DNA from 3 places in the Exiguobacterium sp. s157 genome. Region 3 is predicted to be linked to each of the others. Evidence: riboswitches for the same ligand, from Rfam matches in the RefSeq annotation. Region 3 holds a riboswitch; each other region holds the start of a gene.

Region 1 (3,280 bases), on a different contig from region 3:
ACTTCTTCTAAAAATGCCGGGAACCCTTGGCGGAGCGTGATGCGCTCCAACAAATAATCACGGTAGGCCGGGGCATCTGCGCTCGGCAATAGTTGAAACAGTTGACCGACACCGGAGCGAATCGAAATCCGTTGCTCGAGGACCGCATCTTTCAACTCGACCCAAGCCGGCGGGGCGAACGCCTTCATCAACGCGATAATATTGTCTTCCGCCGTGATCGTCCCGTCGAAGTCGCAGAGGATATGGACCGTCATCGTGACGCCCACGCCTTCAACGCGGTATCGAGCTCGTCCGTCTGTCCTTCGGTTTGGCCGAGAACGTGAGCGATCGCTTGTCGGAAAGCACGAGCCCCGGCGGCTGCGCCGTCCGGGTGTCCGTGAATGCCACCGCCGGCGTTGATGACGACATCCGTCCCGAAATCACGAATGATATCGGCGACGAGTCCTGGATGAATCCCGGCTGACGGGACCGGTAAAATCGGTTTCGACCAATGCGGTTCGGCGCTCTGGTCACGAATCGTGAACGCCTCGTCACGCGGTGTCGCGAGGGAGCCGTACGGAGACGGGAAGAGCGTTAAATCGGCCCCGGCGAGGCGTGGGAGTTTACCGAGTAAGAGCGAATGACTGATTGATCCGGTCAAGGCGCCGGCAAAGGCCGGATGTGCCAAGATGGGGACGCGTATGTCTGAATCGTTCGCAAGTTCGCGCAGTGCGTCGAGACCGTACGTATAGACGTTGAACAGGAGCGCTGTCGCACCTGCCTCGATGAGACGGAGCGCCTGGTCACGTAGACCGAACACGGGGCCGCTCAGCGTGATGGCGTAGAGGACACGTTTCCCGGTCGCCTCGAAGTGGGCTTGAATGACGTCCGCTCCGATCCGGGCCCGTTCGAGCGATGGGGTGAGCGGGTTGTCGTATAAAATCTCGTCGTCTTTGACGATATCGATGCCTCCGGCGAACTGATCGCGGAGTTGCTGCTCGAGAAACGCGAGGTCACGGCCGATGACACCTTTGAAGATGCTCATGACGAGCGGGCGATCATGAACACCGAGTAACTCGCGAATTCCAGTGACCCCGAACTTGGCGCCTTTGAAATGAGGGGCGAGCGTCTCGGGCAACGTCAAATCGATTAACCGAATCGAATCGTCGAGGGACAGTTTCCCGAACGTCGTCGTCAAGATGGATGAAAAGTCAGGGCTGACATTATGTAACGGGTAGCGGATTGTGAAGCGGCTCGTCGTATCCGTATGTATGGTCGACACGACCTCACCGCGATACGCCTGTAACTGCTCTTGCTCTAAGTGAGGCAGCTCCGTCCAAGTACCGACCGTCAGCTCGAGGGCGATTTTGTCGGCGACGGTCGCGACCGCGTCCGTTCGTTTGATTTCATATGTGGCAGTGATACTCATATGGTTCCTCCTTCCAGGCAAACAAAAAATGACCCCATGCCGAGGCAAGAGGTCATCATAAAAAATGAACTCTTATCTCTCAGCTTTCGCTGCAAGAATTAGCACCGTGCCATCTCTGGTCGGTTGCTGCGACATCATCGGGCTCGTCCCTCCGTCTGCTCTTGATAAGAATGTGATTTGAAGTTGTGAAATTTAATTGAATTTTTGCACAGAATCATCATGTCGTCAATTCCTTTTTTTCCAAAAAAAATATTTTGGGAAGTTGTTTCCATATATGCACAAAAAAAGACGGAGTTGCGTCGAGAAAATGACGTTGACAATCGTGACGTCGAGTCCGTAATATTCATCACATAAGTTCACCGAATCGAATAACACACTCTTATCGCGAGTTGGCAGAGGGAATTGGCCCGATGACGCCGCAGCAACCGACCACTAGGCACGGTGCTACATCCACCAGACGAATGTCTGACAGATGAGAGGAACAACCATTTTGGCTGTGCCTCTTTCTCGCGGAGAAAGGGGCTTTTTTTGTGGGCAACGTACAGGAAGGGGAAAACATCATGTCATATCAACCATTTACAGAACAGACCGTCGTCGAGCACGTCCGTCAATTAGGATACTTGCAAGAAGGAATCGCCGAGTGCGAGGAGATCGGGGACGGCAACTTGAATCTCGTGTTTCGGATTCGCCAAGGCGAACAGCGCCTGATCGTCAAACAAGCGCTCCCATACGCCAAAGTCGTCGGTGAGAGCTGGCCGCTCACGCTCGAGCGGGCATGGATTGAACAGTTGGCACTCCGTGAGTTTGCGACTGTCGCGCCTCGGTTCGTCCCGGCTGTCCTTGGCAGCGACCGGACACTCGCTTACACGATTATAGAAGATCTATCTGATTATGAGATTGTCCGCACCGGCTATTTGAACGGGGAGAGCTACCCGGAACTCGCCCGTCATGTCGGTGAATTTTTGGGCGAGACGCTGTTTGCGACGTCGGATTACGCAGCTGGACCGATCGCGAAGAAGCGGATTGAACGTGACTATTACAACCCGGAACTGTGTGACATCACCGAGAAGCTCATCTTCACCGATCCGTTCAAAGACGCGGAGTCGAACAACATCGAGACGGCGCTGCGAGCAGATGTCGAACGCCTTTGGCAAGACCAGGCGCTCAAGGTCGAGGTGACGAAATTGAAAGTCGGGTTTGTCACGAAACATGAGGCACTCCTGCATGGAGACTTACATACGGGCAGCATCTTCGCGACTCAACAAGAGACGAAAATCATCGATCCAGAGTTCGCATTTTACGGACCGTTCGGCTTCGACCTCGGCCAAATCATCGCCCATTTGACGCTGTCGACGTTCCATGACCCGCTCAAACGCTTCGAGCGTTTCACGGACGTCTTGACGGTGTGGGAGACGTTCGAGAAGACGTTTCGGGCTAATTTTGAGCGCGCCGTCGAGCCATTCAATACGGATGGTTTCGTCGACGAGTTGTTGCGGACGGTCTTCAGCGACACGATTGGCTACGCCGGTTGCGAACTCATTCGCCGTGCCGTCGGACTGGCCGGTGTCGCCGATCTCGAGACATTGCCGGAAGCGACGCGGCTCGAACGAAAACGTGACGCGCTCGCCCTCGGGACAGCGCTCATTAAAGAACGCCACAGCGTCGAATCGATTGACGACTTGGTGACACTCCTGTCGGGGGTGCGCGTATGACGGTCCAAAACATCCGTTTCCATTCACAGACAGACGAACTCATCGTATTGGACCAGACGTTGTTGCCGCATGAAGAGCGTTACGTGACAATCGAGACGCTTGAACAGGCCGAACATGCCATCGAGACGCTCCAAGTCCGCGGCGCACCGGCCATCGCTTA
Region 2 (3,280 bases), on a different contig from region 3:
ACTTGAATCATCGCCGTGACCGGCACGCTGATGAACATCCCGACGAGGCCGAACAGGCTGCCGCCGATGATGATCGACGTGATGACCCAGAACGGCGTGATGCCGACGCTGTCGCCGAGAATCTTCGGCCCGAGCCAGAGTCCGTCGAATTGTTGCAACAAGAAGATGAACAAGAGGACGATGAGCGCCGTGAACGGGTCATAGAAGTAGGTGATGATGAACGCCGGGATCATCCCGAGCAGCGGCCCGACGTACGGGATGAAGTTCAAGACACCGACGATGACGCCGAGGAGAAGCGCGTATGGCGCCCCGATAATCAACAGACCGGCGACGGCCAGCACCCCGATGATGAGGCAGTCGAGCGACTTCCCGATGATATAGCGTTTAAAGATGTAATCCATCTCTTGGAAGATGTCGATCGTCGTCTTGGCTGACGCGACCGGGAACATCGCATACAACAGCCGCTTGAACATGCGGGCAAAAATCTCTTTGTCTTTTAAAAGATAAATCGAGATGACGATCCCAATCAAGAAGTTAATGAGCGTCATCGTGAAGCTCGACACGTAGCTGACCGACGACAAGACGGCCGTCTCGACCCAGCCCGAGTAGCGCTCCTCGAACCGGCTGAAATCGATGGCCTGGGCGACTGTCGCGTTATACTCTTTCAAATACGTGTTCAACTGTGACAGATACCCGTCGATTTGCCGGATATAGGACGGGAGTTCCTCGATGAGCGAGGCGAGGCTCGAATAAATGCGTGGGAACAGCGTCACCGCAGATATGACGAGAATCCCGATAAAGATGATATAGACGATCAGCAAGCCTTGATATCGTTTTAGTTGAAACCGTTCTTCTATATAGGACAGGACGGTATTCAGGAGCAGCGCGATGGCGATTCCCATAATAATCGGCGTCAGCAACTGGAACGTATAATGCATCATCTGCGAAATCGTATCCGGTTCGCTGATGACTTTCCAGAGCACGAGCAGGATCAGGCCGATCACGCTCAACTTCCAAATCAATTGACGGTTTAATTCCAAAGGTCCATCCCCTCATGTTTTAAATTTTGTAGAATAACGTTCACTTTCACTATGAACGTTTTTTTATCGGGATTCAAGAGGACATGCTCATTTTCAAAAAAGGATTGACAAGATTGGTAACGTTTGGTTAACTAAGTGACATATTACAAAAAGACAAATCGCATATAAAACACTTTCTATCAAGAGAAGCGGAGGGACTGGCCCGATGAAGCTTCAGCAACAGATTGATTCAATACTGTGCTAATTCCAGCAAGGTGACCTTGAGAGATGGAAAGGTGGTTGTTTGAATACGTCCGTATCTCGACACCCCTTTCCGCGGAAAGGGGTGTTTTTTGCATAGGAGGACTATTCATGACTGACAGACGCTCACATCTACTTAAAACGTTACCACCTCAACATTTCGTCGGACTCGCGAACGAGGTGGCCGAACTCGAACAAGCCGGCCGCGACATCATCCGACTCGGACAAGGGACGCCTGACCTGCCTACGCCTGAGCCAATCTGTGACGCGCTTCAGACGGCGCTCCTCGACGCCTCGACCCATCAATACGGTCCGTTCCGCGGTCAGGCCCGCCTGAAGCAAGCAGTGGCGACGTTCTATTTGAATGAGTATGGAGTCGAACTTGATCCCGAGACAGAAGTAGCGATTCTCATCGGCTCAAAATCTGGTCTCATCACGTTGCCGCAATGCGTACTCGAACCTGGCGACGGAATTTTGCTACCGAATCCCGGCTATCCTGATTACATCTCGGGGGCACGCCTCGCCGGTGCCGTCGTCCGTGACCTCGTCCTCCGGGAAGAGAACGGCTTCTTGCCGGACTATGAGACGCTCGATACGCAAGATGCAAGACTCATGTATTTGAACTACCCGAGCAATCCGACCGGAGCCGTCGCCTCACCCGCTTTCTTTGACGATACCGTCCGTTTCGCCCGGGAGCGGGACTTGATGGTCGTCCACGATTTCGCATATGGCAGCATCGGATTCGATGGCCATGTCCCGCCTAGCTTTCTGCAGGCGGAAGGGGCGAAAGAAGTCGGCATCGAGGTATATACGATGTCGAAAGCGTTCAACATGTCCGGTTGGCGCGTCGCCTTCGCCGTCGGGAACGCGGACATCATCGAGGCGATCAACACGTATCAGGACCACGTCCACGTCAGCGTGTTCTCGGCCATCCAGGCGGCGGCTGTCGCTGCGCTCGAGGCGCCCCGTACCATTCGCGATGACTTGGCACGACTGTACGAGGCACGGCGTGATCGCCTGATCGACGGGTTGAACCGGGCCGGCTGGGCCGTCGAACCGCCGGAAGGCTCGTTCTTCGTCTGGGCGAAAGTGCCTGAGGGTGATGCCAAGTCGTTCTCGCGGAAACTGCTGCATGAAGCCGGTGTCGCCGTCACCCCGGGCTATTTCTTCGGTTCGGAAGGGAACGGATACGTCCGCTTCGGCCTCGTCTCACCGGAACCGAAGATTGACGAGGCCGTCGAACGAATCGAGCGGTTGTTTGCCGCCTATGAGGAGGTGCGCGCATGATTCGTCAGGCCGTCCTTGAATATGACCACGCCGATGACGCGCTCGACCGTCTTGATGACTTAGTCGACGGCCGCCGTGCCCACGTCCTGCACGGTCAGAAAGGGTATGACGTCGTCCGAGCCATCTTTCCGGCCATCGCGGACTATCCGGCAACAAGGTTCAGCGGGGAGTGCACGGACTCGGAAGTCAAACGGCTCAAACCGTTGGACGCCGACGTGTTAATCGCCGTCGGAGGTGGCAAGCTCGTCGATACGGCCAAACTCGTCGCCTATCAACGGAACGTCCCGCTCATCGTCGTCCCAACGCTCGCCTCGAACTGTGCGGCGTTCACACCGCTCAGCGTCGTCTATCAGGAGGACGGGAGCTACGACCGCTACGACATGTTCCGCGTCGTCATCGAACGGGTCATCGTTGACTCACGGGTCATCTCGCGCTCACCATATGAATACTTTCGGGCAGGTGTCATCGACACGGTCGCGAAGTTTTACGAGGCCCGTTATTTGAGTGGTGACAGCTCAGCTGACGCCGGCGTCAACACCGGACTCGTCTTGGCCGAGCAGTGCGGGCGTCTCGTCGAACTTGAATTGAGCGAGCACGCTTTTGAGTCGTATAGTGACGACGTCCGCTTCGCGGTCGATCACGTGCTCGCCATCGGCGGCGCCGTCGGTGGATTTGGTGACGCCGGGACACGCGTCGCCGTGGGCCATGCGGTC
Region 3 (3,280 bases):
CATCTTCTGGCACGGCTTCTCGAATCTTCATAACGGCATCCCCCTTTTGGCCAATCTAGTAGTAACATTCCCCATCGGCAAAAAAATATCCTGCCCGTTCATTACTTTTTGATGTCGAAATGAAGGAAAACGTTATTTTCCATCTTGTGTCGGGTATAAGAGTATCAATGCCAACTTACAAAAAGGAGTGTTACCATGGAACCGAAACTACAACACGATCCACAAGTCGAGCAAGCCAATCATCCGAACCGTCAGTTTGAACAAACGAACACAGGAGGTCCAAAAATCACAGTCGTAACTGGGATGCTCCTCGGCGCCCTCGTCGGCGGCCTACTCGCCTTACTTAGTACGTCAAACCGTGAGAACACAAAACAATCGTTCTCGAGCGCGAAGTCATCGGTCGGCGGTCTCGTCGATACGGTCAAGCAAGACCCGGCCGGAACGGCGTCACAAGTCATCGGTCAAGTGAAAGCAGCGAGCGAGGTCATTCAAGACGTCGCGACCGACGTGCAAAACGTCTATGAAAAAGTCGCCGGTGAAGTCGACACGGTCAAACAAGACGTGAACAAAGTCGTCGGGACGGCGCAAGAAGCGAAATCGGATTTACAATCGATCGGCGAGAAAGTCGTCGAAGCGAAAGATACGGCACTTGGCAAAGAGAACTCAACAACTGAAGACAAGCCGCAAGCCTAAAAAAAACGACCTTTCGAGTGAAAGGTCGTTTTTCTATGCTTATGCGAAACGTTTCGCGCCTTCTTCGAGCACTGCCGCTTTGTCCGTTTGCTCCCATGGGAGTTCAACGTCTGTACGACCGAAGTGGCCGTAAGCTGCTGTCTGCTTGTAGATTGGGCGACGAAGGTCGAGCATCTTGATGATGCCGGCCGGACGGAGGTCGAAGTTCTCACGAATGAGTTCGACGAGCTCAGTCTCGCTCAATTTGCCTGTGCCGAACGTATCAACCGCGATCGATACCGGGTGAGCAACACCGATTGCGTAAGCAAGTTGAACTTCTGCTTTGTCAGCAAGTCCCGCTGCAACGAGGTTTTTCGCCACGTAACGAGCTGCATACGCTGCTGAACGGTCAACTTTGGTAGGATCTTTACCTGAGAACGCGCCGCCGCCGTGACGAGCGTATCCACCGTACGTATCGACGATGATTTTGCGTCCTGTGAGGCCTGCATCCCCTTGTGGTCCACCGATTACGAAGCGGCCAGTCGGGTTGATGAAGTATTTCGTGTCCGCGTCGATGAGTTCAGCCGGGATGACTGCATCGATGACGTGCTCTTTCAAATCAGCTTGGATTTGCTCGAGCGTGATGTCTTCCGCGTGTTGTGTCGAGATGACGATTGTGTCGATGCGAACTGGGTTGTTCGCTTCGTCGTATTCGACTGTCACTTGTGTCTTACCGTCTGGGCGAAGGTAAGCGAGCGTGCCGTTCTTACGAACTTCTGCCAAACGACGTGACAATTTGTGAGCGAGTGAAATCGGGAGCGGCATGAGTTCCGGCGTCTCTTTTGTTGCGTAACCGAACATGAGACCTTGGTCACCAGCACCGATCGCATCGATTTCTTCTTCAGTCATTTGTCCTTCACGAGCTTCGAGCGCTTGGTCAACACCTTGCGCGATGTCTACCGATTGCTCATCGATCGATGTGAGGACAGCACAAGTCTCTGCATCGAAACCATATTTCGCACGTGTGTAGCCGATCTCACGAACAGTTTCACGAACAACTTTCGGGATATCCACGTAAGTTGATGTTGTGATTTCACCTGCTACGAGCACGAGACCTGTTGTGACAGACGTCTCAGCCGCAACGCGGGCGTTTGGATCTTCAGCTAAAATTGCATCCAAAATCGCATCTGAGATTTGGTCACAAATTTTATCCGGATGTCCTTCCGTGACGGACTCCGAAGTGAAAAGTCGACGGTTCAAGTTTGCCATTTCGAAAAACCTCCTATAATAAAGGGTGATGTGTGGACGGTACTCGTTCCCCTTACGCGTTGCTTTGGGACGGTAATGAAAAAAACCTCTCGCCATGTTCAAATGGGAAAGGTTGAATCGTTCTTCCTTACCCTCTTATCGTTCGAAGCTTACGCTTCGCTTCAGGATAGCACCTTTTCCGAATAACAATGAAAACTCGGACGGTTGCTGGGCTTCGTAGGGCCTTGTTCCCTCCACCGCTCAGAATAAGAGTATCCGTTACGAAGACCATCATATAAATGACACCCCGTTCTGTCAAGCGTATCGACCGAATTCGTCAAACTTTTCACAAACGGTCAAATAGTTATGTTTGTGAAATATCAAACATTTTTTTGTCCGTTTTGGTTTTTGTACTATGACCTGGTACAGAATATGTTAGAATGACAATGTAAGAAAGCGCTTACTTTAAAGGGTAAAAAATGCTTGTTTTTGATTAGTATGTCACATATAATAAAAACGTCATACTGATTAAACGCGGAAGTATGCGGATTTCATCCACATCTATTTAGGGGAAAGGTGGGATTCAGGATGGCGACAACGCTCCTGAAAATCGAAGAATTAATTAAAGGTGCCGACATGATGCGGAACTTGACGGTTCCAGAACTGGTGGAAGAAGCCATTCGCAACGGTGAGGGCGTACTGACGAAAGACGGGGCTTTATCGGTCAGTACCGGGAAATTCACAGGACGGTCACCGAAAGACAAATTCGTCGTGCAAGATGAAGTCAGCAATCATTTAGTAGACTGGGGTCCAGTCAACCAACCGATCGCGGAAGAGAAGTTCACCGCGCTACTCGACAAAGTGTTGACGCACCTCGAAACGAAAGACAAGCTCTATTATCTCGAGGCTTCTGCGGGGGCAGACGAGCACTATACGCTCCCGGTCCGTGCCATCACGGAATACGCGTGGCACAATTTGTTCGCCAAACAGTTGTTCTTGCGTGAATGGCCGACGAAAGGTGCCTTCGAGCCCTTCACGGTCATCTATGCACCGAGTTATAAGGCCGATCCAGTCATCGACGGGACGAACTCCGAAACGTTCATTCTCGTCTCATTCGCCAAGCGGACCATTCTGATCGGGGGAACAGAATACGGCGGTGAGATTAAAAAATCGATTTTCTCGGTCATGAACTTCTTGTTGCCGGAACAACATGTGTTATCGATGCACTGCTCGGCGAACGTATCGGACGCCGGCGAGACGGCCCTTTTCTTCGGTCTATCGGGAACTGGGAAGACGACACTGTCGGCCGACCCGGAACGCCATTTGATTGGGGATGACGAGCACGGTTGGTCACCCGACG

Evidence for each region. A riboswitch is a leader RNA that binds a small molecule or an ion and turns the genes downstream of it on or off. The one in region 3 is predicted to bind S-adenosylmethionine.
Region 1: linked by a shared signal. The riboswitch ahead of mtnK (S-methyl-5-thioribose kinase) and the one ahead of metK (methionine adenosyltransferase) in region 3 are both predicted to bind S-adenosylmethionine.
Region 2: linked by a shared signal. The riboswitch ahead of KNP67_RS11060 (aminotransferase class I/II-fold pyridoxal phosphate-dependent enzyme) and the one ahead of metK (methionine adenosyltransferase) in region 3 are both predicted to bind S-adenosylmethionine.

The regions. Positions count from the first base shown of each region.
Region 1 covers NZ_JACSLQ010000002.1:154,156-157,435, forward strand. Annotated here, with positions in the region: gene KNP67_RS04620 (2-hydroxy-3-keto-5-methylthiopentenyl-1-phosphate phosphatase) at 1-254, opposite strand, end outside; gene KNP67_RS04625 (2,3-diketo-5-methylthiopentyl-1-phosphate enolase) at 251-1,408, opposite strand; SAM riboswitch class I at 1,478-1,579, opposite strand; SAM riboswitch class I at 1,785-1,887, shown strand; gene mtnK (S-methyl-5-thioribose kinase) at 1,969-3,120, shown strand; gene mtnA (S-methyl-5-thioribose-1-phosphate isomerase) at 3,117-3,280, shown strand, end outside.
Region 2 covers NZ_JACSLQ010000005.1:169,858-173,137, forward strand. Annotated here, with positions in the region: gene KNP67_RS11055 (AI-2E family transporter) at 1-1,040, opposite strand, end outside; SAM riboswitch class I at 1,214-1,314, shown strand; gene KNP67_RS11060 (aminotransferase class I/II-fold pyridoxal phosphate-dependent enzyme) at 1,392-2,567, shown strand; gene KNP67_RS11065 (iron-containing alcohol dehydrogenase family protein) at 2,564-3,280, shown strand, end outside.
Region 3 covers NZ_JACSLQ010000004.1:255,770-259,049, forward strand. Annotated here, with positions in the region: gene KNP67_RS10040 (GNAT family N-acetyltransferase) at 1-31, opposite strand, end outside; gene KNP67_RS10045 (hypothetical protein) at 196-693, shown strand; gene metK (methionine adenosyltransferase) at 733-1,941, opposite strand; SAM riboswitch class I at 2,074-2,193, opposite strand; gene pckA (phosphoenolpyruvate carboxykinase (ATP)) at 2,509-3,280, shown strand, end outside.